2 linked regions of the Rhodopseudomonas palustris genome follow. The protein of the gene in region 1 binds, or shares a complex with, the protein of each later gene. Links are inferred from orthologs where the notes say so. Each region holds a gene or a part of one and is shown in the gene's direction. Other genes may lie near its edges. The genes, in order: yajC and HZF03_RS07335.

The links.
Region 2: the proteins of yajC (region 1) and HZF03_RS07335 are in contact, whole or in part, in a crystal structure (PDB 2RDD), measured with the Escherichia coli proteins. The link is inferred for Rhodopseudomonas palustris from one-to-one orthologs.

What each region holds. Positions count from the first base shown.
Region 1 is NZ_CP058907.1:3,113,395-3,128,642, reverse strand. The notes cover bases 7,092-9,936. They hold yajC (preprotein translocase subunit YajC), read left to right. Parts: upstream 7,092-8,217; coding sequence 8,218-8,655; downstream 8,656-9,936. Other genes in these bases: secD (protein translocase subunit SecD), read left to right, coding at 8,700-9,936; HZF03_RS14285 (ATP-binding protein), read right to left, coding at 7,092-8,027. Also shown: HZF03_RS14315 (response regulator), read right to left, coding at 1-82; HZF03_RS14310 (protein-L-isoaspartate(D-aspartate) O-methyltransferase), read left to right, coding at 304-957; HZF03_RS14305 (peptidoglycan DD-metalloendopeptidase family protein), read left to right, coding at 1,078-2,493; HZF03_RS14300 (bifunctional AfsR/SARP family transcriptional regulator/alpha/beta hydrolase), read right to left, coding at 2,594-4,174; mddA (methanethiol S-methyltransferase), read left to right, coding at 4,322-5,122; HZF03_RS14290 (outer membrane protein), read right to left, coding at 5,169-6,869; more of HZF03_RS14285, read right to left, coding at 7,038-7,091; more of secD, read left to right, coding at 9,937-10,301; protein translocase subunit SecF, read left to right, coding at 10,327-11,445; HZF03_RS14265 (Mth938-like domain-containing protein), read left to right, coding at 11,606-11,989; HZF03_RS14260 (phytoene/squalene synthase family protein), read left to right, coding at 11,986-12,858; methylenetetrahydrofolate--tRNA-(uracil(54)-C(5))-methyltransferase (FADH(2)-oxidizing) TrmFO, read right to left, coding at 12,886-14,322; HZF03_RS14250 (DUF1127 domain-containing protein), read right to left, coding at 14,459-14,611; HZF03_RS14245 (DUF2189 domain-containing protein), read right to left, coding at 15,110-15,248. UniProt on the Escherichia coli protein: The SecYEG-SecDF-YajC-YidC holo-translocon (HTL) protein secretase/insertase is a supercomplex required for protein secretion, insertion of proteins into membranes, and assembly of membrane protein complexes.
Region 2 is NZ_CP058907.1:1,567,290-1,583,449, forward strand. What follows is about bases 7,456-11,212. They hold HZF03_RS07335 (multidrug efflux RND transporter permease subunit), read left to right. Parts: upstream 7,456-7,844; coding sequence 7,845-11,012; downstream 11,013-11,212. Other genes in these bases: HZF03_RS07330 (efflux RND transporter periplasmic adaptor subunit), read left to right, coding at 7,456-7,834; HZF03_RS07340 (hypothetical protein), read left to right, coding at 11,150-11,212. In the rest of the region: HZF03_RS07295 (GAF domain-containing protein), read right to left, coding at 1-1,313; pufB (light-harvesting antenna LH1, beta subunit), read left to right, coding at 1,659-1,814; HZF03_RS07305 (light-harvesting protein), read left to right, coding at 1,827-2,006; HZF03_RS07310 (PucC family protein), read left to right, coding at 2,193-3,629; HZF03_RS07315 (hypothetical protein), read left to right, coding at 3,648-4,298; HZF03_RS07320 (hypothetical protein), read left to right, coding at 4,314-4,607; HZF03_RS07325 (flavin-containing monooxygenase), read left to right, coding at 4,748-6,289; more of HZF03_RS07330, read left to right, coding at 6,635-7,455; more of HZF03_RS07340, read left to right, coding at 11,213-11,602; HZF03_RS07345 (ferritin-like domain-containing protein), read right to left, coding at 11,859-12,308; HZF03_RS07350 (Coenzyme F420 hydrogenase/dehydrogenase, beta subunit C-terminal domain), read right to left, coding at 12,423-13,652; HZF03_RS07355 (CIA30 family protein), read right to left, coding at 13,713-14,201; HZF03_RS07360 (alpha/beta hydrolase), read right to left, coding at 14,201-15,805; HZF03_RS07365 (DUF3422 family protein), read right to left, coding at 15,805-16,160.

The sequences.
Region 1 (15,248 bases):
GCATGTCGACGACCATCATGCGGATCATCGCTTCGTCCTCGACCAGGAAAACGGAGCCGCCGGTCGGACTCGGTGTCGTCATCGGGTGATGTCCTCGAGAAGGTGCTGTCGGCCGCCGGTCGATAGCTCCGGCTTTCACAGAACACCGTCGCAAATAAGCGATGTAATGGCAATTGCAAGCTCGGCGCGTGTGCGTGGCGGTCCGCACTTGCAAGGTTTCCTTCGGCACGCCAACACTCTGCTGAGAATCGCGCCAATTGGAGCCCGACCGGGAAAGGCGCACGACCGATCGCGAGACCCGAAATGCCGAGCCCCGCGGCGCCGCCGCCCGAAAAGATGATGTTCCAGCTCAGCCTGCGGCGGCGCGGCATCAGCGATCAGGCGGTACTGCGGACCATGGAGGCGGTGCCGCGCGACCAGTTCGTCGACCCCGGCTATCGCGACGGCGCCTGGCGCGACACCGCGCTGCCGATCGCCTGCGGCCAGACCATCAGCCAGCCGTTCGTGGTCGCCTTCATGACCGAGCAGCTCGAGCTGCGTCCGCGCGACCGCGTGCTCGAGATCGGCACCGGCTCCGGCTACCACGCGGCGGTGCTGTCGCGGCTGGCGGCGGACGTGCTCAGCTTCGAGCGCTTCAAGACGCTGGCCGACCGCGCCCGCAAACGACTCGCCGAGCTGGGGTGCCGCAATGTCGAGGTGGTGTTCGGAGACGGATTCGATCTGCCGGAGACCGCCGGCACATTTGACCGCATCCTGATCACTGCGGCCGTCCCGGAGCTGCCCGCGCGGCTGCTCGAGCGACTCGATCCTGGCGGTGTTCTGATCGCACCGGTCGGGCCGCCGAACGGTCGACAGACGCTGCTCCGTGTGCGCCGCACGCCGAACGGCGACGAGCACAAGGCCCTGGGTGAGGTTCGTTTCGTGCCCGCTCTCCGCGGCATCGCACGCGAGCTTTGAGCAAGCTGGATTTTTCGATTTCTCAGCGTCAACAAGCGGTTTCTTTGCAAGGTTAAACGCTTGTTTACTGGCGCGGTGTTTACTCAATTTACCAATCGTATTGCGTATGAGTGAGTAACCATGTCCCGCGTTGCCGCGTTGCTTTGCTCGCGCCGCGCCCCGCAAATGGCGGTGCTGGCGTTGATGTCTGTCGGTTTCAGTGCGTGCAGCTCCGACATGCAGACACGCTTCCAACAGGCCCCGTTCGGGCCGGTTGAGACCACAGGCTCGGTGGCGCCCCAGCATCAGCGCCAGGAGCTGCCGCAATACGCGCGGCCCCAGTATCAGCCCCAGCCGCAATACCAGTCGCAGGCACTGCCGCCGATCGCGTCGCCGTCATCCTACCCGGTGGCAAATGGGGGCGGGGGCTTCTCCGGCGGAGGGCGCGGTGTCGGGTCCTATGAACCGCCGCCGCGTGCGCCGATCGATCAGACCGGCACCGTTCAGGCGCCGCGCTCTTTCGCTGCGGCCCGGCCGATGCCGGCTGCTCCCGCAGCCGCTGCACCGGTCCATGCGCCCGGCACGACGATCATCGTCGGCACGAGCGATACGCTGGAAATCCTGGCGCAGCGCTACAACGTTTCGACCGCCGAGATCCTGCGCGCTAACGGCTACAAGGGCCCGCGCCGGCTGCAGCCCGGCCAGCAGCTTGTGATCCCGAGCCGTGCCACTGCGACCGCCCAGGTGGCAGCTCCGGTCGCCGCGCCGATGGGCGCTCCGCCGGCTCCGCGTCCGGTTGCGACCGCTGCGCCGGCCCCGGCGCGCGTGCACTACGTCAACAACGGCGACACGCTGATGAACATTGCGCGCCGCAACAACATCTCGCTCGGCGAGCTGGCGCGCTACAACAACCTCACCACGACCACGAAGCTGAAGCCGGGCATGAAGATCAACGTGCCGGGCGCCCAGGTCGCGGGTCTCGCGCCGGCACAGCCGCCGATCCAGGCGCCGGCCGCCGCCCCGATGGCGGCTCCGCAGGTGCGGATGGCCAACGTCGCTCCGACGGTCCCGGCCGAACCGCCGCAGAAGGCGCGGATGGTGGCGCCGACCGAGACTCCCGAAGCTGCTGCGCCGGCCGAAGCTGCGCCGGTGAAGTCGGCCGAAGCAACTGGAGCGCTGCCGAGCTTCCGCTGGCCGGCCCGCGGCCGGGTGATCGCGGCCTACGGCGCCAAGACCAACGGCAAGTCCAACGACGGCATCAACCTGTCGGTGCCGGAAGGCACGCCGGTGAAGGCCGCCGAAGACGGCGTCGTCGCCTACGCCGGCAGCGAACTCAAGGGCTACGGCAATCTGGTGCTGATCCGCCACTCCAACGGTTACGTCTCGGCTTACGCTCACGCCAGCGAGCTGATGGTGAAGCGCGGCGAGACCATCAAGCGCGGCCAAGTAATCGCCAAGTCGGGCCAGAGCGGCGAGGTGTCTTCACCGCAGCTGCACTTCGAGATCCGCAAGGGATCGACCCCGGTCGACCCGCTGAAGTTCCTCAACGGCGCCTGAGCAACGCGGTTGAGCGATACTGGGGAAGAAGAAATGCCCGGCCCGAAAGGCCGGGCATTTTTGTTTGGACGCCGCGATCGGTGAAGCTGCACTCACAACTCTATGTACGTGGCCGCGTGCGCGTCGGACTCGGGCGGCGAAGGTTGCTTACGAACTGTCTGATGGCGTCGAGTACGGGGCGTTGGTCCCCCGCGAAGAACCAGTGGTCGTCGCCGTCGAGCTCGACGAATTCGGCGCCGACGATCCGAGCGGCCATGTCGCGTCCCGCCGCGATCCGGACGGCGCGGTCGCCGCGGCGGTGCAGCACCAAGGTCGGCACGGATAGTTTGGGCAGCAGCTCCAGGACGTCGGCGTCGCGCAAAGCTGCGAGCACCGCCCAGATGCCGCCGGGACTGGATGCAGCGCGCAGCAGTCCGGCCCACCACGCTTTTGATTTGGCGTCATGTGCCAGACTGGGGCCGAAGGTCTCGATGCCGGCTGCGCTGCCCCATGCGCCGATCAGCTGCCGGCGCCAAATCTCGAACTGCTCCACCGTCAAGGCGTACGGGTAGTTCGGGGTGCGACAGCCTTTGGCAAGCGAGCCGAACAAGATCAGGCCCGCGACGAGGCGAGGATGATCGACCGCGAATTTGATGCAGGCCGGTCCGCATTCGGATGCGCCAAACAGCACGACGCGGCGCGACTGCGCAGCCCGCAGCACGGTGCCGATATCCTCGGCGGTGACGTCGACATTCGGAGCCGAGCCGACCCGGTCCGACAGCCCGACGCCGCGGCGATCAAAGATAATCAGCCGGCCGAGCGCCATCATCGAAACGAGAAACGCCCGGCACGACGGATGCTCCCACACCCGTTCGACATGCGAGACGAACCCCGGCATGACCAGGATGTCGAACTCGCCGCTGCCGAAGGTCTGATACGCCAAGTGGATGTTGTCGCCCTCGGCATATCGCGTCACCGGGATAGCGAGAGCGGTCGGCATCGCCGCCTCTTGCAGCAACTCCTCGGTCTCGGCCTCGGGCGCCACCCCGAGCTCATCGTGCAGCCGCCTGGTCAGTGCGGCGTGATGGCGTTCCGCCGCCTGCCGGTCGCCTGCCAGCAGCAGACTGCGGATCAGATGGCGGCCGTAGATCTCGCTGAGCGGATCCAATTCCACCAGACGCGTCGCACGAACTGCGGCCGCTGCATGATCGCCGGCGGCGTTGCTGTCCTGCACCAAGCGCTCCAGTGCGTGCAGGTAGCGTCCTCGCAGCGCCTCGCGGCGGAAGAACGCCCACTCCTCGAACTCGGCACAGTCCGGCAACGCGAAGCCGGCGAGGAAATCGCCGTGATAATAGCCGCAGGCTTGCCCGAAATCCGCGCGTTCACAGGCGGTTTCGAACAGCTGCGCATCGACGCTGAGTTCGACCGAGGGTGACCAACGCAGGCTGGTCCGGTCGGTCTCGAACACCGGCTGACCGAGCGCCTGCTCGATGCGATGCAGCAAGCGCCGCAGCCGCGCGCGGGCAACGTCGATGGCGCTGTCCGGCCACAGCAAGGTGGCGACGACGTCCCGGGACACCGCTGCGCGCGCCTCCGCGAGTTGGACCAGCAGCGCCAGCCCTTTGCGCAGATTGAGCCTGACCGGACCGTCGAAGCTGCGGATCTCAGGAAATCCAAAGGTCTGGAGCCAAAACCCGGTCACGACATCTGCCTCGGTCTGCCCCGGAGCGCGCCGAGGGGACGGGCAGGGGACGGTGAGGCGGTAGCAATCGCGCCTGATCGCCGTCGAATGGCGGTCGTTACCGCATCGCTTGCCGCCGGCGGCGGCGACCCAACCGGAAACGCACTCATGATCAAACGTCTCCTGATCCCGACCTACGGTCTCCTGAGCTATGCCGTGTTCCTCGTCTCGATGATCTACGCGCCCGGCTTTTTCGGCAACACGCTGGTGTCGAAATCCATCGACGTCGGCGCCGCGTCCAGTCCGGGCCAGGCCGTCCTCATCAATCTGCAACTGATCGGTCTGTTCGCGATCCAGCACAGCATCATGGCGCGCCAGCGCTTCAAGCAGTGGTGGGCGAGGCATCTGCCCGCACCGTGCCAGCGCAGCACCTACGTGCTGCTGACGAGCCTGCTGCTTCTGTTGCTGTTCTGGCAGTGGCGGCCGATTCCGGTCGTGGTCTGGAGCACCAGCGGTATCGCCGCTTGGCTGCTGGTCGGGCTGTATTGGCTGGGCTGGGTGCTGGTTTTGGCGTCGACCCACATGATCGATCACCTCGATCTGTTCGGGCTTCGCCAGAGCTTCTCAGCGATGCGCGGCACCGAGCCTTTGCGCCCAGCGTTCCGGACGCCCTTGCTGTACAGGTTGGTGCGGCACCCGCTGATGCTCGGCTTCCTGATCGTGTTCTGGGCGACGCCCGAGATGACGGCGGGTCATCTGCTGTTCGCGGTCGTCATCACGATCTACATCCTGATCGCGCTGCAATTCGAGGAGCGCGACCTGATCGCCGAATTCGGCGCGACCTACCAGCAGTATCGGGAGCGGGTTCCGATGTTGCTGCCTCGTGTCCTCCGCCGGACCGCCGCCGGCCGGGGCGGCGACGTGCCAGACGAGAGCAGGGCGACTGCCTCGCCTCCATCCGGAGGCTGAGCCGGCCGGCGAGGTGCTGAACGAACTGCCGGCGACCCGACCGGAGTCAGCGATCGAACTTGTACGACGCCTGCACGAAGGTGCCGTAGCGTTCGACCCGGATCGGCAGCAACTGGGTGGGCACCGGACTGCCGAAGCCCGCGGTCTCGACGTCGGTCGCCCACATCGCCCAGTAGCGGCCGCCGACGCCGACATTGAATGTCGGCGTGATATCGTAAGTCAGGATCGCTTCGAGCTGAACGCCGCGGCCCGTGCCCCAGGCAGGGGAGTCCTTGCTCGCAACATCGGTGCGGGCGTGGTGGATATCGAGCGCTGAAATATGCGTGTAGGGCAGGTAGGCGGCATCGATCAGCAGCTTGGTGTTCGGCGCGACAGCCAGAGTGCCGTTCGCGCCGATCCGCAGCGAGTGCCAGTCTTCATACTGGCTGATCGAGATTCCCTCCGACGATCCGCAGAATGCCGTGGGAATAGCAAGCGCGATCTGGCGGCAATTGAACGCGTCCTTGCGGTCGCGATAGAAGTTGTAGCCGGCGAACACGCCGAGCTTGCCGAACGCGTCGCCGAACAGATCGATGCCGACATCGAGCGTCGCGTAAGCGATGGTGCCGGTGACCTTGTTGTGATCCGTGTTGGAATACGCCGTGGCGTTTTGCTGATCGGTCGGGAACCAGTCTTCGTCGTTCATCTTGCCGGCTACCAGTCCGCCGCCGCCGGCAAATCCCTTCAGAAACAGCCTGTGTGGGCTGTCGATCCGCCAGAATACTTCGCCGGAATGACCTTCGCTCTCATAAGTGAGCCGCGACACCAGATGCTCTTGCTGGGCGTTGATGGTGTTCAGGGTCAGGTCGTTCTGATAGCGGCCGTGGCTGTACCAGTAGCGCGCCCCGACATCGAACTGCCAGGCCGACCAGGAGGTGCCGGCCGGCGCCTTCACAGGTAGCAGCGCGACCGAGTCGAATGCGCCGTCGCCGCGGCCGAAGTAATAGTTCAGCCCGAGCTTGATCAGGTGCATGTCCTGACGGATCTGCGTTGGTGCTCCGGCGGTGTCGACCAAGGTCCTCGGGTTGAACGGTGTCTGCAGAAAGCCGCCGCCGGGACCGTCGATTCCGCGGTGACCGAAATTGGCGTAGTCGTATTCGGCGCGCACTGCCCAGCGTGACGACAGTGCGTGTTCGATGCCAGCGCCTACGGTCCAGCCCCAGCGTGTGGTGTCGAGCTCGGCCGACGGTTGATTGAGATAGTCGGGCGCGTTGGTCGTCATCCGGAAGTTGCCGAACAGAAACGCGCCGCCGCCTTTGACGTACATCAGCGAGCGGCCGTCGGGGCCGAACGCGTGGCCGAGCCGGCCGGTGAGGGTGCCCACCACATGCTCGCGGACGCGGCAATTCGCTGAGACGAATTGGCCGGAGTAGGCCAGACAGGTGTTGGTGCCGTCGGCATCGATCGCCGACGCATCGACTTCGACGCCGAGCACCCAGGGCGAGCCGTGCACTTGCCAGTTGTAGCCGGCCTGCAGGCCGGCGAGGGCTTTAGGTGCGCGCACGGTGTCGCCGTAGATCGACGGCCCAAACGGGTTGTCGACCTTGGCGGTTCCAAACCCGGCACCGAGATGGCCGCCGAGATAGAAGCCGGTCCAATTCCAGGCGGTGATGGCCTTGGTCGCCGGTGCCCGCGACAGATCCGCAGCCTCCGCCGCGCCACAACTCACCGCCAGCACGGCGGAAACACAAATGATCGAAGTGCGCACGGCCTTGCCCCCAAAGTCGCCATCGCCGACGCGGCAACACGGCCGCCTGTGTGACGGCGCGTGTCCGCGAATCGAGACTGCAGTTTACGGACGAGGAGTTCAGTTTGCGAACTCGGTAACCTCCGAGCCGGTCCGAATAATTTGTTCGGACCGGAGCTGCGCTGGCGACTACTTGGTTCCGAGTCGCACCTTGAGGCGGCCGGCGAGATCCTGCACGAACTGCCAAGCGACGCGGCCGGAGCGCGAGCCCCGCGTGGTCGACCATTCCAGAGCTTCGCGCTCGAGCTGTTCGTCGTCGATCGCGATGTCGTAGTGGGCGCAGTAGCCGCGCACCATCGCCAGGAATTCATCCTGGCTGCATTTGTGGAAGCCGAGCCACAATCCGAACCGATCGGACAGCGACACCTTCTCTTCGACCGCTTCGCCGGGATTGATCGCGGTCGAGCGCTCGTTCTCCATCATGTCGCGCGGCAGCAGATGCCGCCGGTTCGACGTCGCGTACAGGATGACGTTGTCGGGGCGGCCCTCGATGCCGCCTTCGAGCACGGCCTTGAGCGATTTGTATGAGGCGTCGTTGCCGTCGAACGACAGATCGTCGCAGAACACGATGAATCGGAGGTCGGAAGCGCGCAGCAGCGTCATCAGCGCCGGCAGGCTCTCGATGTCTTCGCGGTGAATCTCGATCAGCTTCAGCCGGCCGGCGACGTCGGGCCGCGCGTTGACATGCGCGTGAGCGGCTTTGACCAGCGACGATTTGCCCATCCCCCGCGCGCCCCACAACAATGCGTTGTTGGCGGGCAGGCCGGTGGCGAACCGCTCGGTATTTTCGATCAGCGTGTCGCGCATCCGGTCGACGCCCTGCAGTAGCGACAGATCGACCCGGCTGACCTTTGGAACCGGCGCGAGCCACCCCTCGGGCTGCCAGATGAACGCGTCGGCCGAATTCAGCGCGGCATCGGCCGGAGCGGCGGAAGTGCCCGCCAGGTGGGCGGAAATGCCCTCCAGAGCGTGGGCGATCCGCTCCAGCAGTGCGCCCTCGAGGGATGCGCCGGGAGGCGTCGCCGGCGGGCGGCGCTTTGCCGCCGGTGCGCGGGCGGGCTTGCGGGCGGCGGACTTCGGGGCGGCTTTGGCGGGGCGGGATTTTGTCTTTTTGGCCATGCTTGCACTTCCTGATGCCGCAGCCATATCGGGCTGTGCCACCCCCGGCAACCCACGGAAATGAGAGCGCAATGAGCGGGGTGGCGACGTTGCAATTGGGACCGCGGCGGTTATAGTCCGCGCGAATTTGCGCCCCCCGGCCGACGCTTTCCGCGCCGGGCCGGCTCGCTTGCTTTCACGGGGAATCCGAATGTTCGTTACGCCCGCTTACGCCCAGGCTGCTGCTGCCGGCGGCGACGCCAACAGCATGATCATGTCGCTGCTGCCGTTCGCGCTGATCTTTGTCATCATGTATTTCCTGATCCTGCGTCCGCAGCAGAAGAAGGTCAAAGAGCACGCCGAGATGGTGAAGAACATTCGCCGCGGCGATACCATCATCACCTCGGGCGGTCTGGTCGGCAAGGTGACCAAGGTGATCGATGACGATACCGTCGAATTCGAACTCGCCGACGGGATTCGCGCGCGCCAGATGCGCCAGATGATCACCGGCGTCCGCGCCAAGGGCGAACCGGTCAAGGATGCTCCCGAAGCCAACGGCAAGGCCAAGGGCAAGAAGGACAAGGACGCTCCGGCCAAGACCGAGGGCGACAAGACCGAACCGGCGAAGGACGACACCGCGTCGAGCTGATGCTTGGACGCTTCGCCTCTTTCGGTTTCTGACGGGACAACTCGATGCTTTATATCTCACGGTGGAAGGCGCTGGCGATCATCCTGACGGCGCTGGCAGTGTGCCTTTGCGCCGTTCCCAATTTTTTCCCCGAGAGCACCGTCAAGAGCTGGCCGAAATGGGCGCAGCGTCACTTGGTGCTCGGCCTCGACCTGCAGGGTGGCTCGCACATCCTGCTCGAGGTCGACGCCAATTCGGTGAAGAAGGACAAGCTCGATTCGGTTCGCGACGACGCCCGCCGGGTGCTGCGCGAAGCCCGCATCGCCTACACCGGTCTCGCGACCAAGGGCGACTCGGTCGAAGTCCGGATCAGCAAAGACACCGACGTTCCGGCCGCACTCGCCAAGCTCCGTGAGCTGTCGCAGCCGCTCGGCGGTCTGCTCGGCTCCAACGGCCAGCGCAGCCTTGAAGTCTCCGACGCCGGCGGCGGCTTGATCCGCCTGACGGTGCCGCAAGCCGCGATCGCCGATCGTGTCCGTCAGTCGGTCGACCAGTCGATTCAGATCGTCGAACGCCGCGTCAACGAACTCGGCACCGTCGAGCCGCTGATCCAGCGTCAGGGCGCCGACCGCATTCTGGTGCAGGTGCCCGGTCTGCAGGATCCGACCCGGCTGAAGGAACTGCTCGGCAAGACCGCCAAGCTCGACTTCCGGATGGTCGACAGCTCGGTGTCGGGCGATCAGGCGATGGGCGGCAACGTCCCGCCGGATTCCGAACTGCTGATGAGCGCGTCGTCGCCGAAGCAGCCTTACGTGATCAAGAAGCAGGTGCTGGTGTCCGGCGCCGATCTCACCGACGCGCAGCCCGGCTTCGACCAGCGCACCGGCGAGCCGATCGTCTCGTTCCGCTTCAACACCAACGGCGCCCGCAAATTCGCCCGCGCCACCACCGAGAACGTCGGTCTGCCGTTCGCCATCGTGCTCGACAACGAGGTGATTTCCGCGCCCGTGATCCGCGAGCCGATCACCGGCGGCTCCGGCCAGATCTCCGGCAGCTTCACGGTGCAGGGCGCCAACGACCTTGCGATCCTGCTGCGCGCCGGCGCGCTGCCGGCACCGCTGACGATCATCGAGGAGCGCACCGTCGGTCCGGGCCTTGGACAAGACTCGATCGAGAAGGGCGAACGCGCCGCCTATGTCGGCTCGATCCTGGTGATCGTATTCATGTTGCTGACCTATCGGCTGTTTGGCGTGTTCGCCAACCTCGCGGTCGCGGTCAACGTTGCGATGATCTTCGGCGTCCTGTCGCTGCTCAATGCAACCCTGACGCTGCCCGGCATCGCCGGCATCGTGCTCACGGTCGGCATCGCGGTCGACAGTAACGTGCTGATCTACGAGCGCATCCGCGAGGAGATTCGTGCAGGCAGAAACGCGATCTCGGCGATCGACGCCGGCTTCAAACGCGCGCTGGCGACAATTCTCGATTCCAACATCACCACCTTCATTGCCGCCGCCGTGCTGTTCTATATCGGCACCGGTCCGGTGCGCGGTTTCGCGGTGACGCTGGGCATCGGCATCATCACCACGGTGTTCACCGCCTTCACTTTGACCCGACTGATCGTCGCGACCTGGGTGCGCTGGAAGCGGCCGCACCACGTGCCGATCTGACGCATCGAATCCGAGAGAGCCACACGTGACACACTGGATTTTGGTCGGGCTGGGCGTTCTGATCGTGGTGCTGACGGTCGTCAGCATCTTCGGCTGGCTGCCGTCGCTGCGCATCGTTCCCGATAACACTCACTTCGATTTCACCCGCTTCCGCCGCATCAGCTTCCCGATCTCGGCGGTGCTGTCGATCGCCGCGATCACGCTGTTCTTCACCCACGGGCTGAATTTCGGCATCGACTTCCGCGGCGGCACGCTGCTCGAAGTTCGCGCCCATTCCGGCGCGGCCGATATCGCCGGCATGCGCGATACGCTGAGCAAGCTCAGTCTCGGTGACGTGCAGTTGCAGCAGTTCGGCGGTCCGGCCGAAGTGCTGATCCGTATCGCCGAGCAGCCCGGCGGCGACCAGGCGCAGCAGGTGGCAGTTCAGAAGGTGCGCGCCGCGCTCGGCGACTCGGTCGACTATCGCCGCGTCGAAGTGGTCGGCCCGCGCGTCTCCAGCGAGCTGCTCGCGTTCGGCATGCTCGGCCTGATGGTCGCGATCCTGGGCATTCTGGTCTATCTCTGGTTCCGCTTCGAATGGCAGTTCGCGCTCGGCGCGATGATCGCCAACGTCCACGACATCGTGCTGACGATCGGCTTCATGTCGATCAGTCAGGTCGACTTCGACCTGACCTCGATCGCGGCGCTGCTGACTATTCTCGGCTACTCGCTCAACGACACGGTCGTGATCTACGACCGTATCCGCGAGATGCTGCGGCGCTACAAGAAGATGCCGATGCCGCAGCTCCTGAACGAGTCGATCAACTCGACGCTGTCGCGCTCGATCATCACCCACGTCACGGTGACGCTGGCGCTGCTCGCGCTGCTGTTGTTCGGCGGCCATGCGATCCACTCGTTTACCGCGGTGATGATGTTCGGCGTGGTGCTGGTCGGCACCTACACATCGATCTTCATTGCGGCGCCGATCCTGATCTATCTGGGTGTCGGCACCCATCGGCTCGATGAGCCGGCAGAGAAGCCGGCCAAGCCCGAGCCGGTGGCGCCGCCCGCTGCTGCCGAAGAGATCCCGGCCCAGTTCGTCGAGCCTGAACCGGCCGCGCCGGCATCCAAGCCGGCGAAGGCCGGCAAGCCGAAGAAGCGATAATGACCTTAGCCGGGCAGGCCGCCGTTTAAGGTGGCCGGCCCTGGCGGGGTGAACCGTTGCAGTGCCACCGCACTGACGCGCAGGCGCCGGTCGTTGCGATCGGCGCAAATCTGTAAGGTGCCGCCGCATGACGCCAACGCTCGACGAGGGACGCTAGCTCGTGGCGCAGCGCTCAGAGATTCCTCATTTTCCGCGAACGGCCGCGATCGATGCCTATGGCAAAGGCGGGTTCTACTTCGCCGACATGTCGCATCAGGGATCGCTGCTGTTCCTGCCGGATGCGGTGTGGGGCTGGGACGTGACCAAGCCGGAGCAGATCGACCGCTATAGCCTGCAGCGGGTGTTCGATAACGCCAACGCGATCGACACGTTGATCGTCGGCACCGGCGCCGACGTCTGGATCGCGCCGCGGCAACTGCGCGAGGCACTGCGCGGTGTCAACGTCGTACTCGACACCATGCAAACCGGTCCGGCGATCCGGACCTACAACATCATGATCGGCGAACGGCGGCGCGTTGCGGCAGCGCTAATTGCGGTGCCATGAGCGAGCCCGCCGCTAGCACCAGCGCTGCCGCGTTCTGCGCCGGCTTGGTGCGCGAGGCCAACTTCGACCGTTACGCGGCGACGCTGTTCGTCCCGCCGGAGAAACGCCGCTCGCTACTCGCGCTCGCTGCCTTCAACGCGGAGATCGTGCGCGTGCGCAGCCAGGTCAGCCAGCCGCTGCCCGGGGAGGTCCGGCTGCAGTGGTGGACCGATCTGCTCGCCGGCACCGCGCATGGCGGCGCCGAAGGCAATCCGGTCGCGGCCGAACTGACGCGCGCGATCGCCGAGCATGCGCTGCCCGTCGAACCGCTGACGCGGCTGATCGAGGCGCACATTTTCGACCTCTACAACGACCCGATGCCGGACTGGACGGTGCTCGAGCCGCATCTCGTCGAGACCGAGGGCGCGCTGATCTCGCTGACCGCGCGGGTGCTCGCGCAGGGCGCCGGGCAGGCTTCGGACGCGGTCGAGCACGTGGCGCGGCACGCCGGCGTCGTGGTCGGAGTCGCGCGCATCGTGGCGCGGTTGCCTTATGATTCCGCGCGTCGCCAGCTGTATCTGCCGAACGATGTGCTGCAGCGGCACGGCTGCGATTTGGAGCAGGTGTTCAGCGGCCAGTCGACCGCGGCGCTGCGTGCTGCTCTCACTGAGGTGGTCGCTGAGGCGCGCAAGCATCTCGATCAGGCGTTTCAGGAGCTGATCGAGCTGCCGGCAGCGGTCCGCCCAGCCTTTTTGCCGCTTGGGCTCGCACGCTGCGATCTCAACAGACTCGCGGGGCCGGAGCGCGATCCGTTCACTCCCTTCGAGCGTTCGCGCCTGGCGACGTTGTGGACGCTGTGGCGGGCGAGCCGAAGCAAGCCCTTTCGCTAGGGCCGGATCGCTGGCGACGTCCGGCTGCTACGCCGCCTTCGGCAGCTTCAGGTGCGCGGCGATCCAGGCGTCGATGTCGGCGAGGGCGCGAGCGCTGAGCGCCTGCTTCTTGGCAACCGATTTTTCCGGGCCGCGCAGGCGCTTGCCGTCCGGCCCCTTTGTCGGCGGGTTGGCGAGTGGCGGGAACAGGCCGAAGTTGATGTTCATCGGCTGAAACGAGCGCGGACCGGCGTCGATTGTTTCGATATGGCCGCCGGTGATGTGGCCGAGCAGGGCGCCGAGCGCCGTGGTCGGCGGCGGCGGGGCCAGCGACTGGCCCACCAGGTCGGCCGCAGCGGCCAGTCCGGCGAACAGTCCGATGCTCGCGGATTCGACGTAACCCTCGCAGCCGGTCATCTGCCCGGCGAACCGCAGCCGCGGCGAAGCGCGCAGCCGAAGGCTTTCATCGAGCAATTTAGGCGAGTTCAGAAACGTGTTGCGATGTAGCCCGCCAAGCCTTGCAAATTCAGCGTTTTCGAGTCCTGGAATAGTACGGAAAACGCGCAGTTGCGCGCCGTGCTTCAACTTGGTTTGGAAGCCGACCATGTTGTACAGCGTGCCCAGCTTGTTGTCCTGCCGGAGCTGGACGATGGCGTAGGGCTTCACCGTCGGGTTGTGCGGATTGGTCAGGCCGACCGGCTTCATCGGGCCGTGCCGCAGCGTCTCGCGGCCGCGCTCGGCCATCACTTCGATCGGGAGGCAGCCGTCGAAATACGGCGTGTCCTTCTCCCAATCCTTGAAGTCGACCTTCTCGCCCTCGATCAGCGCGTCGACGAAGGCGTCGTACTGCTCGCGGGTCATCGGGCAATTCAGATAATCAGCGCCGGTGCCGCCAGGGCCGACCTTGTCGTAGCGCGATTGGAACCAAGCGACCGACATATCGATCGAGTCGCGGTGCACAATCGGCGCGATCGCGTCGAAGAACGCCAGCGCGCTCTCGTCGGTGAGGCCTCGGATCGCGTCGGCGAGCGGTGCTGAGGTCAGCGGGCCGGTTGCGATCACGACGTTGGTCCACTCCTGCGGCGGCAAGCCGTCGATCTCCTCGCGGCAGATCTCGATCAGGGGGTGCTCGGCCAGTGCCTTGGTGACTGCGGCTGAAAAGCCGTCGCGATCGACTGCGAGCGCTCCGCCGGCCGGGACCTGATTGGCGTCGGCCGCCTGCATGATCAATGAGCCAAGCCTGCGCATCTCAGCGTGCAGCAGCCCCACCGCGTTGTTGGCGGCATCGTCGGAGCGGAACGAATTCGAGCACACCAACTCGGCAAGACCATCGGTCTTGTGGGCCTCGGTGGTCCGGACTGGCCGCATTTCATGCAGCACAACCCGCACACCGGCGCGGGCGATTTGCCAAGCGGCTTCCGAGCCGGCGAGGCCGGCGCCGATGACGTGAACGACGGGTGAGGCGGGGGCTGTTCTGCTGGTCATCGGCTACAGCTAGCGCGATTCAGCCGCGGGTCAAATCCGTTTCAGGCCCGGCCGCACGGCTCAAAGCCTCGCACAAACGACAACGCCCGCCAGGAGGCGGGCGTTGGCCGTAGAAGGCAGAAACAGGCGGTACGGGTCAGCCGTTGTAGTGACCCGAAGCGACGCGCGGGATGTCCGAACGGTCAAGTCCGATGTCGGCCAGTTCGCGATCGCTGAGCTGGGACAGCTCAGCGACGTTACGCTGATAGTCCCGGAACGCGCGGATCGCGCGGATAAGCGAAAGCAGCATTGGATGGTCTCCTTGTCCACGATTCAGTTCTTCGGAAGAACCGAAGCGTCGAAAGGAATATAGGCGACGAGTCGCGAAATCAGCAGCGTAAATGCTGCACCGCAGCTAATCCGTCAGTGCATACCGCCGGGAAGGAATGATTAACCCTTCTGCGCTGGCTCGCCTCCGAGATCTGTTCTCAGCTTGGGGCGGAGGACGAGATGATCTCGCTCCTCGGGGCATTCCGAGCTGAAATATAGTGCATTTTCGCCGCAATCTGGTTCCGGTCTCCGCCTCGCACGCCGTCTCACCGGAAATCTAGTGCCGATCAGCTCCGCCGTCCGAGTTAAGACCTTCGGACAATCTGGTCCGTTCCCATGCATTATACGCATAAATACGGAGGTCGTGAATGAGTATTCAGGCCGGATCGAGGGATTTGATCTGCCGCAATGCACAAAACGGCCGCCGACCTCTGAGAACGATCGGCGGCCGAGGTGGGGAGCTTGCCGATGAGTCGGCTCAGGTCCCGTTGCGCTTCCACTGGAACAGGTTGGCCGGGAAATCCGCCGCCGATCGCTTGAGGGCGCGGGTCGGCGGGATCTGCGGCGGATTGGGATTGGGCTCGACCACCTTTCGATAGAGGTGCCAGGTGGCGTGC
Region 2 (16,160 bases), 1.5 Mb from region 1 along the record:
ACGTAGTTGTGCGGCGTGTTGGAAAGCGACAGCGCCAGGAGGCCGCTGGCGCAGCCGGCGAACGCCTTGGCGGGCGGATACGCCAGCGCCAGGCAATCGGTGTGGTACACGCCGTCGTGCGGGACGCCGTGCAACCATCCCATCATCGCGGCCACTTGTGCAGGCCCCGGTGTCGCACCGATTCCGGTGAACTGGCCGTCGATCCACAGACCGACGCCGGCGGCCGGGATGAAGTCGAGCAGATTCGGATAGAACCGGATCAGCCCTTCGGCGAGATCCGACTCCTGGCTCATCCGCGTGACCAGCTCTTCGTGGATGCGCGTGCTGCGCAGCCGGGCGGCGAGCTGATCGGCGGCAAGCCGCGTCTCGAGCTGCAGCGATGCCATCTCGGCGAACAGCGCGCAGGCTTCGCGCATCCGGTAAGGCAGAAACCGTGGGGTGGCGTGATGGCAGACGATCAGGCCCCACAACTCGCCTTCGACCACTAGCGACAGCGAAAGCGACGCGGCGACGCCGAGTTGGGCCAGATACAGCCGGTGTTCGGGGGAGGCGCTGCGGGTCGCGCTGAACGACAGATCAAGCGCGAGGCCGTTGCGCGGACTGTGCGCCGGCCACAGCGGTGCAGCGGGAGCATGAACGTCGGGCTGCACCCGGATCCGGCTGACGGACCCCGGCTGATTTGAGATGTCCGGTTGCGGATCGCGCAAGCCGAGGAACGGACTGGTTTCGGGACCGCGCGCTTCGGCGATCACGTCGGCGCTGCCGTCCGGCGCAAAGCGGTACACCATCACCCGGTCGAAGCCGGTCATGCTGCGCAGCTCGGCGGCCATCGCGTCGCAGAAGCCTTGGAGGTTTGGCGCCGGCCGTGCCCGCCGGATCATCGACTGCACCAGCGCCAGCGAATTTTCCGGCGCTGGTTCGCGGCGCGGATCGAGCTCTACCACCAAGAGCCCCGAGGCATGATGGACGATGACGTCGATCGGGGTGGCGTCCGGCGCATTCAGTGTGAAGGCGTGTTGCGGCCGCTCGATCCAGCGATCGGTAGTGGCAAGCGCCTGCAGCCTCGCAATCTGGTCGGACGAAAAGGCCGTGGAGGCTGCGGTGCCCGGCAACAACTCCGCCGCCGCGCCGAGCAGCGATGCGGTCGCACCGGCGGCGTGGATGATGGTCAAATCCGCCGGAGCCAGCGCCAACAGAGCGGCGTGGGGCTGAATCGCACCGGGCAGGACCTCTGTACGCGTCCCACCGGCGAGGGTGATCGGGTCGAAGTCCGAAGCCCTGAGCTCGGCAGAATTGTCAAGGCCAGAGTGCATCACTATCTACTCAATTTTCCGTGTCCGGGACTCGTCGGACCGGTTTGAGGATGTCCGGTATGACACGGACAGTCGTCAGTGTCATGTTAAATTGACAAAGATGTGTGTCAGGATAGTCTTACAATCACTCGGATGTGATCAGGACGTGAGTCCTCGTCAGCCGAGGGCTGGAAGCATCCACATCGGTCCGCTCCAACGCGAGGCGACTCGTCGTTGTCCGGCGGATGGGTGCAGGAGCGAACAGGGAATGCTGAGACCAAGCGAACAAATGTTCGGCGTAGCAGCAATCAACCTACGTGCAGGTTCAGCACGACACTGATCGTAAGTCTCTCAGGAGGATTTACTATGGCAGACGATCCCAACAAGGTCTGGCCGACCGGTCTGACGATCGCGGAATCGGAAGAGCTCCACAAGCATGTGATCGACGGCACGCGCATCTTCGGCGCGATCGCCATCGTCGCCCACTTCCTGGCGTATGTTTACTCGCCCTGGCTGCACTAAGGAGTACGTAAGATGAATCAAGGTCGTATTTGGACTGTTGTGAAGCCGACCGTTGGTCTTCCGCTCCTGCTCGGCAGCGTGACCGTGATCGCGATCCTGGTGCACTTCGCTGTTCTCAGCAACACCACCTGGTTCTCGAAGTACTGGAACGGCAAGGCCGCGGCGATCGAGAGCTCGGTCTCCATCGGCTAATTCAGCTTCTTTCGAAGCTGTCGTGGCTGGACCGGGATCCAAGGGTCCCGGTCGCTTGCTTTGTAGCCCGAGCGGGGTGCGGACATTTGATCTGCCGCAGTTCATCTTTGGTCGCAAAGTGGTGCTGTTCGATCGGACACCGGCGGATCTGACCGCCGGGCTCACGCAAGCTGGAATTGCTGCACGATGAACACAGTCAGCCAAAAGATGATGAAAGTCTGGTCCTCGCTTGGGCCGCGCTTTCTGCCTTTCGCGGATGCGGCCACGCCGGATCTGCCGTTGTCCCGGTTGCTGCGCCTGTCGCTTTTTCAGGTCGCGGTCGGCATGTCGCTGGTGCTGCTGGTCGGCACCCTGAACCGGGTGATGATCGTCGAACTCAACGTGCCGGCCTCGATCGTCGGCGTAATGGTTTCGTTGCCTTTGATCTTTGCGCCGTTCCGGGCGCTGATCGGCTTCAAATCCGACGTTCATAAATCTGCGCTGGGCTGGCGCCGCGTACCGTTCCTGTACAAGGGCACGATGGTGCAGTTCGGCGGTCTCGCCATTCTGCCGTTCGCGCTGCTGGTGCTGTCCGGCGGCGGTGACTCGGCGCAGGCCCCCGTCTGGGTTGGACAAGTTGCGGCCGCCGCGGCATTCCTGCTGATTGGCGCCGGTGTGCACACCACCCAGACCGTCGGCCTCGCGCTCGCGACCGATCTGTCGCCGCCGGAGTCGCGGCCGAAGGTGGTCGGCCTGATGTACACCATGCTGATGTTCGGCATGATCGCGAGCGCCATCATCTTCGGCGTGCTGCTCGCCGAATTTTCACCGGGACGCCTCATTCAGGTGATCCAGGGCTCTGCCGTCGTCACCATCGTGCTCAACGGCATCGCGTCCTGGAAGATGGAAGCGCGCCGCCGCGACAATCCCAATCAGGTGACCGCACATCCCGAGGCACCGAGCAGTGGTTTCCGCGAATCGTGGGACGCCTTCATTCAAGGTCCGAACGCGATGCGCCGGCTGATCGCCGTCGGCTTCGGCACCATGGCGTTCAGCATGGAAGACGTGCTGCTCGAACCTTATGGCGGCCAGATCCTGCATCTGAGCGTCGGCGACACCACGAAGCTCACCGCGGCACTCGCGGTAGGCGGTCTGTTCGGCTTCGGCTACGCCTCGCGCGTACTCAGCCGCGGCGCTGATCCGTTCCGGATGGCGAGCTTCGGTGCGCTGGTCGGTATTCCGGCATTCCTCGCGGTGATCTTCTCCGCCGACTTGTCGTCGAGTACGGCCTCCGCGTTGGTGTTCGGTTTCGGTACGCTGATGATCGGCTTCGGTGCCGGTCTGTTCGGCCACGGCACGCTGACCGCGACGATGAACGCGGCGCCGAAGGATCAGGTCGGTCTCGCGCTCGGCGCCTGGGGCGCTGTGCAGGCTTCGGCCGCCGGTATCGCTATCGCGCTCGGTGGTATTCTTCGCGACGTGGTAACCGCTTATGCGCCGCACGGTTGGGGCGGGGCCGCGGCAGGTTATCACTTTGTCTATTACCTCGAACTAGTGTTGCTCATTGCCACGCTGGTGACGATGTTCCCTCTGACACGGCGGCGGGAACCGATTCTGATGCAGGGCCAGTTGCGCGGGTCCTGAGAGTGAGACGGAGTAGCTATGACCCACATCATTACCCGCTTGTATGACTCGAGCAGCCGCCTGTCGGCACTCGAGAGCGATTTGAAGAGCAGTTCCTTCAAATACGCGGTGGTCACGGCCAGCCGTTCTTCCGCCGAAGAAACCGCTGCCGCGCTTCTCAAGGCCGGCGTGTCGCGCGCGGAAGCCGCGACTCTTGCCGATTATCTCAAGAAGGGTGGCGTCGTCGTCGCAGCGCAGGCCGAGTTCGGCTACGGCGCGAAACTCACCAAGATTCTCGACGGCTACGGGCCGAACCCGATCAGCCTGAAGTCGTCGTCCTCGTCGCGTGCCGCCGAACAGAGCGATGCCGCGCCGTTCTCGAATTTGATCCACGCGCCGGTGCTGCTCGAGACCTCCGGCCCGTACAAATCCTATTCCGGTGACTTGCTGCTGGTCGACAGCGACAAGACCTTCTCTGGTACGCCGCTGGTTATCAGCAGCGATGGCCCGTATCAGTCGTTCTCCGGAACACCGTTGTTGCTCGACAGCAGCGGCCCATACAAGTCCTTCTCAGGGACTCCTCTGTTGCTGGACACCAGCGGTCCGTACAAGTCGTACTCGGGCGAACCGCTGTTGATCAACAACTCCACACCCTTCTCCTCCTGGCTGGGCCTGCCAGTGCTACTCTAAGTAAAGGAATCGACCATGAGCGAAGAATACAAAGGACACTCTGGACATCCGCTGATCCTGAAGCAGGAAGGCGAATACAAGGGCTATTCCGGTGAACCGCTGATCCTGAAGCAGGAAGGCGAGTACAAGGGTTACTCCGGTACTCCGCTGATCCTCGAGCAGAAGGGCGAGTATCAGAGCTTCTCCGGCACTCCGCTGATCCTGAAGCAGGAAGGCGAATACCGGGGCTTCTCCGGTGCGCCGCTGATCCTGAAGCAGGACGGCGAGTACAAGTCGTTCTCCGGCTATCCGCTGCTGCTCAACATCTGAGCCAGCCGGCCCTACAGGTCCCATGACGCCGCGGGCAGTAATGTCCGCGGCGCCGTGCTTTTGGGTCGCAAGAAAATGCTGGGCAAACGCGCGCCCAGCGGTCAATCTGTTTCCAACGACACAAAAAAAGTCGAGGAAACATGACCCACTCTGCCTCCGCTGCGCCCAGCAGCGCCGCGGCGTCCACGCCGTTCAGCGACCCCGCTCCCAATCCCGATTGCGAACATGTCGACGTGCTGATCGTCGGCGCTGGCATTTCCGGCATTGGTGCCGCCTACCACCTGACGACGCAGTGTCCCGGCACCCGCTTCGTCGTGCTCGAAGCCCAGGACGGCTTCGGCGGCACCTGGCGAACCCACCGCTATCCCGGCATTCGCTCCGACAGCGATCTGTACACCTTCGGCTATCGCTTCAAGCCCTGGACCGGCAAGCCGATCGCGACGGCTGCTGAAATCCGCGATTATCTCGGCGAGGTGATCGCCGAGCACGATCTCGCCCGCCACATCCGCTACCGCCACCGCATCGTTTCGGCGAACTGGTCGAACGAGGATGCGTGCTGGACGATCGAGGCGTTGCGCGGCGAGGGCGGCGAGACCGTGCTCTTCACCGCCAACTTCCTTTGGATGTGCCAGGGCTACTACCGCCACAGTGAAGGCTATACCCCCGAATGGCCGGGCATGGCCGAGTTCAAGGGGCGGATCGTCCACCCGCAGACCTGGCCGGACGATCTCGACGTTGCCGGCAAGCGGGTGATCGTGATCGGGTCGGGCGCGACGGCTGCGACGCTGGTGCCGTCGATCGCCCCCAAGGCTGAGCACGTGACCGTCCTGCAGCGCTCGCCGACCTATTTCATTCCCGGTCGCAACAAGATCGAGATCGCCGACACGCTGCGCGAGCTCGGAATCTCCGAAGATTGGATTCACGAGATCGTCCGCCGCAAGATCCTATTCGATCAGGCGACCTTCACCCGCCGCTCGATGAGTGAGCCCGAGGTGGTGAAGCAGGAGCTGCTCGCGGGCGTTCGCGCTCATCTCGGCCCGGATGCCGATCTCGATCCGCACTTCACGCCGAGCTATCGGCCGTGGCGGCAGCGTATCGCCTTCGTTCCCGATGGCGATCTGTTCAGGGCGATCGCATCGGGCAAAGCCTCGGTGGTCACCGATGAGATTGACTGCTTCACCGAGCAAGGTGTCCGGCTGAAGTCCGGCGAGACGCTTGAGGCCGACATCGTTGTCACCGCGACCGGCTTCAATCTCAACGTGCTCGGCGACATCGCATTCTCGATCGACGGCAAGCCGCTCAATTTCGCCGAGACCGTGACCTATCGCGGCATGATGTTCACTGGCGTACCGAACATGGCGTGGGTGTTCGGTTATTTCCGCGCCAGCTGGACGCTACGGGCCGATCTGGTCGCCGACTTCGTCTGTCGTCTGCTCAGCCACATGAAGCAGACCGGCCATCGCAGCGTGGTGCCGGCGTTGCGCCCGGAAGACCGCGACATGGCGCTGCTGCCGTGGATCGATCCGGAGAACTTCAACCCCGGTTATCTGATGCGCGGCATGCACCTGTTGCCGAAGCGCGGCGACAAGCCGGAGTGGCAGCACAGCCAGGACTATTGGACCGAGAAGGATCAGTTCCCTGCGATCGATCTCGACGATCCGGCGTTCGTCTACAGCAGGTAGCGGCGTGTCTTCGAGCGCCTGCGGGGGCGGACACGCGGTCTTGCAGGCGCTCGTCTTTAACTTTGGATTAACTCAGTTGCTGGGAACGCGGTGTCTCTTATCACTTCGTAGTCCTCCGATTCACACAGCCGTGAGGCGGTGAAAGCACAACGACTTCATGCGGTTCCGTACCGTGTGACATTGCGCCGCCGCCGCACGATGTTGTGCCGCACAATTCCGCGATTAATTTCCATTCATCAAGCGTGTCCACGATCGCGTTGTTGCGATCGGTAGCCGACGGTCGGCTGCGCATGACGAGGCGTCGATGCCTCGGATGACACGAGTCGGATTGAAGAGGTTATTTTGATGCGGGGATGGACCAAGCTGGGTTGGACGGCCGTTGCGCTCGCCGTCTTGGCACCGGCGCTTGCCGGGTGCAAGGAACCGTCCGCCGCCAACGCTTCGGCGGCAGAGAAACCCGAAGTCAGCATTGTGACCGTGAAGCCGCAGCCGCGCTCGATCGTGCGCGAACTGCCGGGCCGGATCGCGCCGATCCGGGTTGCGGACGTGCGGCCGCGCGTCTCAGGCATCATTCTGCGCCGGACGTTCCAGCAGGGCAGCGAGGTGAACGCTGGCGACCCCTTGTATCAGATCGATCCGCGCCCGTTCGAGGTTGAGCTGCAGGCTGCTGAAGCCGCGCTGGCCAAGGCCACGGCCGCCCGCGATCAGGCCGACATGCACGCCAAGCGCGTCTCGATGCTGGCGAACGAGCAGGCGGCGTCGCGTGCCGCCAATGAAGTCGCGATCACCAATCTGCGTCAGGCTGCGGCCGAAGTCGCGGTCCGCGAAGCGGAAGTCGCGCGCGCCAAGCTCAATCTGGAATACGCCACCATCCGCGCGCCGATCAGCGGCCGGATCGGTGCGGCGCTGGTCAGCGAAGGCGCTCTCGTGGTGCAGAACGATGCCACCAGCCTTGCGACGATTCAGCAGCTCGACCACGTCTATGCCGACTTCACCCAGCCGGTGTCCGAGATGGCGCGGCTTCGCCGCGCGTTTGATTCCGGCGAGCTCGACCAGATCGCGGCCGATGCGGTGCGCGCTCACCTCGTGCTCGACGACGGCACACACTATCCGGAGCACGGCAAGCTGCTGTTCTCGGATGCCAAGGTCGATGCCTACACCGGCCAAGTGACGCTGCGCGCTGAGTTCGACAATCCGAAGCGCGAGCTGCTGCCGGGCATGTATGTGCGGGTGCGGATCGAGCAGGGCATCGACGCCGACGCCCTCGCAGTGCCGGAGCAGGCGGTTCAGCGCAACAACGGCGGCGGCAGCGAAGTGTTCGTCGTCAAGGACGATAATCGCATCGCCGTGCAGGCGGTACGGGTCGGCGCACAGCAGGATGGCCATTATCTGGTGCTCGACGGCCTGAAGCCGGGCGAGCGAGTGGTGGTCGAAGGCTTCCAGAAATTCGCTGCAGGCGACACCGTGGTGCCGGTGAACGTTGCCGATCGCCGGTCGGCGGCCGCCGTTCCGACCACCACGGGTTCGGCGAACGCGGTGCGATAGGCGCCGCCCGATGCCCGCGTTTTTTATCGACAGGCCGATCTTCGCCTGGGTGATCGCGCTGTTCATCTGCTTGATCGGCGCGATCTCGATTCCGTTCCTCCCGGTCGCGCAATATCCGATCATCGCGCCGCCTTCGATCTCGGTGTCGACGCAATATCCCGGCGCCTCGCCGGAGAACCTCTACAACAGCGTCACCCGGCTGATCGAAGAAGAGCTCAACGGCGCCAACGGCATTCTGAATTTCGAGTCGACCTCCGACTCGCTCGGCCAGGTCGAAATCATCGCCAACTTCGAGCCGGGCACCGACACCGAAATGGCGTCGGTGAACGTCCAGAACCGCATCAAGCGCATCGAGGCACGTCTGCCGCGCGCCGTGCTGCAGCAGGGCATCCTGGTCGAGGAAGCCTCGAGCGCGGTGCTGCAGATCATCACGCTGACGTCGACCGACGGCTCGCTCGACGAAGTCGGCCTCGGCGACTTCATGATCCGCAACGTGCTCGGCGAAATCCGGCGTATCCCGGGCGTCGGCCGTGCGACGCTGTATTCGACCGAGCGCGCGCTCCGGATCTGGATCGATCCGGCCAAGCTGATCGGCTACAATCTCACCGCCGACGACGTCACCAAGGCGATCGAGGCCCAGAACGCCCAGGTAGCTTCCGGCAGCATCGGCGCCGAGCCGACACCGAAGGGCCAGAAGATCTCCGCGCTGGTGCTGGTGAAGGGCCAGCTCTCGTCCGCCGACGAATTCGGCGCCGTGGTGCTGCGCGCGAACTCAGACGGCTCGACGGTGCGGCTACGCGACGTGGCGCGGATCGAGATCGGCGGCTTTTCCTACCAGTTCAACACCCGCCTCAACGGCAAGCCGACCGCAGGTCTGTCGGTGCTGATGTCGCCGACCGGCAACGCGCTCGCCACCGCGAGCGCAGTCGAGGCCAAGATGAAGGAGCTGTCGCGCTTCTTCCCGGCCAACATCAAATACGAGATCCCCTACAACATCACCCCGGTGGTCGAGGCCTCGATCACCAAGGTGCTGCACACCCTGGTCGAAGCGGTGGTGCTGGTGTTCGTGGTGATGTTCCTGTTCCTGCAGAACATCCGCTACACCATCATCCCGACCATCGTGGTGCCGGTGGCGCTGCTCGGCACCTGCGCGTCGCTGCTGATGTTCGGCTATTCGATCAACATGCTGTCGATGTTCGGCATGGTGCTAGCGATCGGCATTCTGGTCGACGACGCCATCGTCGTGGTCGAGAACGTCGAACGCATCATGGCCGAGGAGGGGCTGCCGCCGAAGGAAGCGACCCGCAAGGCGATGTCGCAGATCACCTCGGCGATCATCGGCATCACCCTGGTGCTGATAGCGGTGTTCCTGCCGATGGCATTCTTCCCCGGCTCGGTCGGCATCATCTATCGGCAGTTCTCGGTGACGATGGTGTCGGCGATCGCGTTCTCGGCGCTGATGGCGCTGTCGCTGACGCCGGCGCTGTGCGCCACGCTGCTGAAGCCGGTGACCAAAGGCCATGCCCACGCCGAGCGCGGCGTGTTCGGCTGGTTCAACCGCACGCTGGACACCGTCCGCGAGCGCTATTCCGGCATCGTGCGCTGGAATCTCGGCCGCACCGGCCGGTTGATGCTGATCTACGCCGTGCTGGTCGGCGTGCTCGGCTTCGCGATGGCGCGGATGCCGGGTGGCTTCCTGCCGATCGATGACCAGGGCTTCGTCACCGTCGACGTACAGACGCCGTCGGATTCGTCCTACAACCGAACCTACGATGTGGTGAAGCAGGTCGAGGACTATCTGCTGAAGCGCGATGGCGTGCAGAACGTCACCTTCCTCACCGGCTTCAGCTTCCTCGGCCAGGGCATGAACGCCGCGCAGGCGTTCGTGACGCTGAAGGATTGGGGCGAGCGTGACGCGAACTCGTCCGCCGCTGCGATCGTCGACGACGCCAACCGCAAGCTCGGCAGCATCCGCGACGCGCGGATCTCGGCGCTGCAGCCGCCGCCGGTCGACAACCTCGGCAACTCATCGGGCTTCAGTTTCCGGCTGCAGGACCGCGGCCAGAAGGGGCACGCTGCGCTGGTTCAGGCGAGCGAACAGCTCGTCGCCGCCGCCAATGCGAGCCCGGTGCTGCAGAAGGTCTATGTCGAGGGCCTGCCGCCGGCGCCTGTGCTCAATCTGATGATCGACCGCGAGAAGGCCGGCGCATTCGGCGTCACCTTCGAGGACATCAACACCACGATCTCGACCAATCTCGGCTCCGCCTACATCAACGACTTCCCCAACCGCGGCCGCATGCAGCGCGTGATCGTGCAGGCCGACGCAGAAGGGCGCATGAACGCCGACGACATCCTCGGCTACACGGTGAAGAACAGCCGCGGCCAGCTGGTGCCGTTCTCATCCTTCGCCACGGTGGAATGGGCGAAGGGCCCGACCCAGATCGTCGGCTTCAACTACTATCCGGCGATCCGCATCAGCGGCGAAGCGCGGCCGGGCTTCACCTCGGGCGATGCGATCGCCGAGATGGAACGGCTCGCCGATCAGCTGCCGCGTGGCTTCGGCTACGATTGGACCGGCCAGTCGCTGCAGGAAAAGTTGTCGGGCTCCCAGGCACCGATCATCCTGGCGTTGTCGGCGCTGGTGGTGTTCCTGGTGCTGGCGGCGCTGTACGAAAGTTGGACGATCCCGCTGTCGGTGCTGCTGACGGTGCCGCTTGGCATCGCCGGCGCGGTGATCGCCGCGACGATGCGGTCGCTGCCGAACGACGTGTACTTCACCGTCGGTCTGATCACGATCATCGGTCTGGCCGCCAAAGACGCGATCCTGATCGTCGAGTTCGCCAAGGATCTCCGCAAGGAGGGCAAGTCCCTGCGCGAGGCGACGATGGAGGCGTGTCACCTCCGGTTCCGCCCGATTCTGATGACCGGTCTGGCGTTCTGTTCGGGCGTGCTGCCGATGGTGATTGCCAGCGGCGCAGGCGGAAAGAGCCAGCAGGCGCTCGGCACCGGCGTGATGGGCGGCATGATCGCGGTGGTGATCCTGGCGTTGCTGTTTGTTCCGGTGTTCTTCGTCGCGGTGCAGCGGCTGTTCGGACGCGACCGCTCGGACGATCCCGTCGGGGAAACCTTGACGCATCAAGTTCCGCTGCATCCGCAGTTGCCGCACGATCCAGCCTGAGCCGGGATTACTGGCGCAAATTACCAGCTCAGGCACCTGCGTCTCCGAGCACATGGTCCTGGAACTAATCGAACTATCTCCGGTTGGTTGTCGACAGGAACGACAACTCAATCACTCGAACACCGGAGGCACTCCTCATGAACGGAGACCAACCCATCAGCTGGCTGATGTTTTTCACATTGGCGGCTGGCATCGTTATCGTCGGATTCGTTTTCCTCAACTTCATTCGCTCGCGCTCCAACCGTGAAGTCGCGGCGAACACGCTGGAAGGCAACGCGCCGGCCCGCGGTGCCGCGGCAGATGGCGCCTTGCCGGAACTGGCCGGCCTCACCGTGTTCGCCCTGATCGCCATGAGCCTGCTGACCGCCGGCTTCGCTTACAATCCGGGTGAGAAGGTTGCTGCCGAAGCCTCCACCCCGGCCGCGAGCAATAGCGGTACGACGACTGGCATGTCGCAGCCGAAGAACATTCAGAATGAGCCGAAGCGCTATCAGCCGAACAACCCTGGCACCGACACCCGCACCTCACCGACGGGTTCGGATACTGGCGTGGGTAACTCGCCCGGTTCGACCGGCACTCTGACCAAGTAATTCACATCAGTCTAAACGTCGAAGGCCCCGGTTCTCAAGAACCGGGGCCTTTTGCTGTCGCGAGGCGCCGCGGAAAGATCGCTCGAGAAATCAATTTTGTGTGCGGCCAGCCATCATTTTGCCGCCGGAAACGAGAATGGCCGGGACAAGCCCGGCCATCATGGAATTTTGATTGATGCGACTGCAGAACCTGCAGTCAGGCTGATGAGGCACCGCGTCTCGGAAGCGCCATAGCCGCTTCGATCGATGAAGCGCCTTAGGTCGCCGCCTCGTAGGCCGCCTTCTGCTGCTCCATCAGCGCGATCTTTTCGCTGATCTTGGCGCGCTGCGCCGACAGCGTCGACGATATCGACGGAATGCCGGCAATCGCCTTCAGCGCGTCGTCGTATTTTGACAGATTGCGCTTCTCGCCATCAATCAGGCCCGGCAGCACGCTGCCGTCGAGGCCGTCGAACAGAGAGCGCACGCTCATGATGGTGCGGTGAACCACGCTCATAAACGAGCCGGAATCGTCAGCGGTTTCGCCGGCGTTGATCAGCATGCCAGCGAGTTCTTCGGCGTTGCCGTGATGTAGCGCGATCATATCCCGGAACAGCGAGGTCAGGCCTTTGCCTTCCGCGTCTTCCAGCGCTTCCTCGTAGCCGTTGCGGGCGTCGATCTCGCTGGTGTACAGCGTCTTCAGATGGTCGATAATATCGGTGTCCACGTCAGCCTCCATGCTCGGTTGATCGATCGGCGAGCGGCGACGCCGCACACCTCGCGCGCGATAACCTGGATCCGGAAACTCGGTTCCGGGTAGGAACCGTGGCACGGAAAGTTATTAGTCGCGGCGTTCGCCGTCTTGCGGCGCGAGCCCATAGGGCTTTACCAGGGCCCAGACATGGGCCGGTATCATGTTCTTCATTTTGTGTTTGTAGTGCCGGCGCAGATGCAGCACGGTCTCGACCGCCTTCATCTCGACACGCGCACGCGCGAATTCGATTCCGCGCGGGCCGACTTTCGGCATTAGCCATCCCATGAACGGCCGCAGCCAGTTCGGCATGCCGCGCACAGGCAGTCCGCCGGCAGCGAGTTCGGTGTTCTTCAAGAAGCCCTTCACCGGCGCGACGCGATTGCCCGCGCTTGTCGGCTCGCTTAGGCGAACGTCGTTGCCGAGCAGCTTCAGCAGCTCCTCGCCGCGCTCGTTGCGCACCAGCAGCCACTGCTCGCCGCGTCCACCCATATAGCCGACGGTGATGTCGGCGAGCGTATTGGTGTAGTCGACGCAGGTGCGGCAGGTGATCGGGAAGAAGTCCGGTGGCAGTTTCGAGATCGGCAGCAGCAGGAACGGGATCGCCTTGACGTTGCCGTCGTCGAACCGCAGCTCGACGTGATAGTCGGCGCGGAATTCCAGATAGGTGATGGTTTCGGGCTTGTCGGACAGCAGATCCAGGAAGCCGTGAAACGCTTCGGTGGTGGTGTTGTCCGAGCAGGGCGTGCCGATCACATAGAGCTTTTCGAGGCCGAGCTGATCCTGCAGCCGGCGCAGCGCGTAGATCTGGCAGGGCACGCCGATCACCGCGAGCCGCTTGTAGCCGGCCGCGATTGCCGGTTCGATCAGCGCCAGCGACGGTGCGTAGCCCATTCGCATCCCGCGGCACTGCGCCATGCCTTCCGGCTTGGTCACCAGCACCGGCATCGGTTTCCATTTGTCGGACGGGTCCGGCGCCATCGCGATCACCGCGTCGACCGCACCGGTCTCCAGCAGCCGCTGCGCGATCGTGGTGGTGATGCCGGTCCACTGCGCCCCTTCACGCGGCTGTTTCATCGCCGCCTGCACCATGCGGCGATACGGGCCGAAGAACGCTTCGTCCCCGGTCGCGGCATCGCGGTTGCGGCCATGCACCCGTCGTTCCATCGCCGGATAGTCCGGCTTGATGAATTGGCAGGCTTGGCCGCACTGCTTCGGATCGCTCATCCGCGACACGCCGCAGTCGGTGCACAGTTCTCGCTCCGCCGGCGCGTTCAGCGGCGGCGTCCACAGCGCAGACGGGGTGTTGCGATCGTGCATGGGCGCGTCTTGTAGGAACCGGCCAATGGCCTCGCCATTCGCCTTAAGTTGCTCTCTCGATCAATAGAGCCAAAGCTGGGCGACCGATAGATCTGCGTCAAACTCGCGGCCGATCGCCACCAGCCCGACCCGCCGCAGTCGGCGGGGGGCGAACGGCACATCGGTGCGGTGCCGCGTGAGCGCGGCGAACGGGAACTCGAACACCTGCCAGCGCGGTGTCGCCTGGAACGGCTGCCGATAGGACTGCTGCGGCCGTGTCAGATCTGTGGTGCGAAGATGCAGGCCGTAAGCCTGGTCGTTGCCGAACAGTTCCGCGGCGATACCTTCGAAGCCGCCGGCATCGAAGGCGCCGCCGTCCGGCGCCAGGTCCATCGCGATCTGGATGAAGCCGCTATTGTTCTCGGTCGATACCGCGCCGCGCATTCGCGCAGCCGTCCGGCCCTCAACCTCGACAAGCTGCACGGTGCCCTGCGACACGCCGCCCATCACGGTGTCGGTGATCACCCTCCAGCGCCGCTGTCCTTCCGCCGGCCACAGCTCGTGCTGCATCAGCGGATCACCATTGGGAACGTCACCGCAATTGCCCAGGCGAACAGCACCGCGTTGGCGAGCGCACCGGGCAGCGGGTGATTGGTCGCCTTGTAGGTCCAGTTGCTGATCAGGCCGAAGGCCAGGAATAGCAGCAGGATCGCCGGCACGATGATGATCAGGAAGAACAGCTTCTGTAGATTAAGCGCGACCGCCGCCGCCAGCGAAGCCAGAAAGCAGAACTTCGCCAGCGCGTAGGCGCCGCGCTTGGAGCTCTGGCCGTGTGCCATCCATTCCGCGGTGACGAAATACGGGATCGTGCCGCAGGCGACCGCTGCGATTAGGTGGATGCGGGATTCGATGGGCATGAACGAGAACAGATAGCTGTCGAGCGCGATGCCGAAGCCGAAAATGTTGTAGGCGATCGCCGCCACGGCGCCGATCGCCAGCGCCCCGATCGCGACGCGCGGGTGGGCGGGATCGGGCAGGGCGCCGAGCGCGGCCAGTTCCTGCGCGTGCGGCCGTGCGGGATGCGGCGCTGAACGGCGGCTGCGCAGCCGGATCAGCACCAGGATCGTGGCCGTAAGCAGGCCGTACAGCAGGAAGTGCAGCGTCAGATAGTCGCCAAGCAGGATGATCAGGAAGTCAGTCGGCGCCTTCCATAGCAGCAGCGGCGTCAGCACCGCCGGCACGATCGCTGTCACCAGAAGCTGCTTCCACGTCAGGCTGGCGCCCATCGGTGCGGCGGCCGCGCGCGGCAGCAGCTTCGACAGCGGCCAGGCCAGCGCGATCAGGCCGCCGAACAAGAGCGCCAGCCAGCGCGGCCGCTGGTCGATCCAGCCGGAGCTGGTGCGGCCGAACGCATCGTTTATCCAATGCAGCGACTCGCGCATCGAGTCCTGGCTGTACAGCACGCCGATGTGCTCGACGCCGGATGAGAGCACGAAACGGCGCGCGGTGCCGTCTGCGAAGCTGCCATAGGTGCGTCCCTCGACGGCATTGCCGCCGGCGACCTGATTGACGATGCGCAGGCCCTCGTCCTTCAGCATCTGCGGCTCGAGCCCGCCGACGATCACCAGCAGATTGTGCGGCAGCGTCGCGGTCGATTTCCGCGTGAACACCGAGACCGCGACGGTGGCGATGATCTCGGGATGTTCCACCGCGTAGGCCACCACGATGTCCGAGGCCATTGAATGGCCCAGCACCGCGGCGCGGCCGTCGCTCTCCGGCAATTTGCGGGCGTAGTCGGTGACCCGGCCGAGTTCGTCGACCAGTACGCCGGTGATCTTGGTCGGCTCGTCGACGTCGCCCTGCATCGTCAGCGGATTGCGGCCGTGGCCGGTGAAATCGAAGGTCACCGCGATGTAGCCGTTGCGCGCCAGCGTCTGCGCGAACGGCTGCATCAATTGCTGCGAGCCGGCGAAGCCGTGCGCGATCACCACCACCGGAGCGCTGGTGACGGACGGCTGCCGGAACACCGTGACGGGCGTGGCTCCGACCTCGGTGTGGGTAATGATCAAGCCGTCTTTGCCGGCCTGCAGCTGCCAGAGGGCCACCGCGATCGCGATCATAGCGACAAGGGCGACGATGATCCGAAGCGGCTTCAGCCCGCGGCGCATGGCCATCAATCGACGTCCGGGATGTGTTTCTTGCGGATTCGGCGGATCGTCCACCAGATCACCAGTGCGGCAATCGGAACAAACCCAGCGGTCAGGAGATTCGGATCGATCCTCAACCGGCCGGCCTCGGCGGCCCCCTTCACCATGTAGCCGAACAGGCCGACCACGTAATAGGTGATCGCCGCCGTCGACAGGCCTTCGACGGTGGTCTGCAGCCGAAGCTGCAGCCGCGTCCGGGCGTTCATCGACTTCAGCAGTTCCTGATTCTGCTGTTCGACTTCCACGTCGACCCGGGTGCGCAGCAGATTGGCGGCGCGAGCGAGCTTCAGCGAAAGGTCGGACTGCCGTGCCTCGGTGGTGG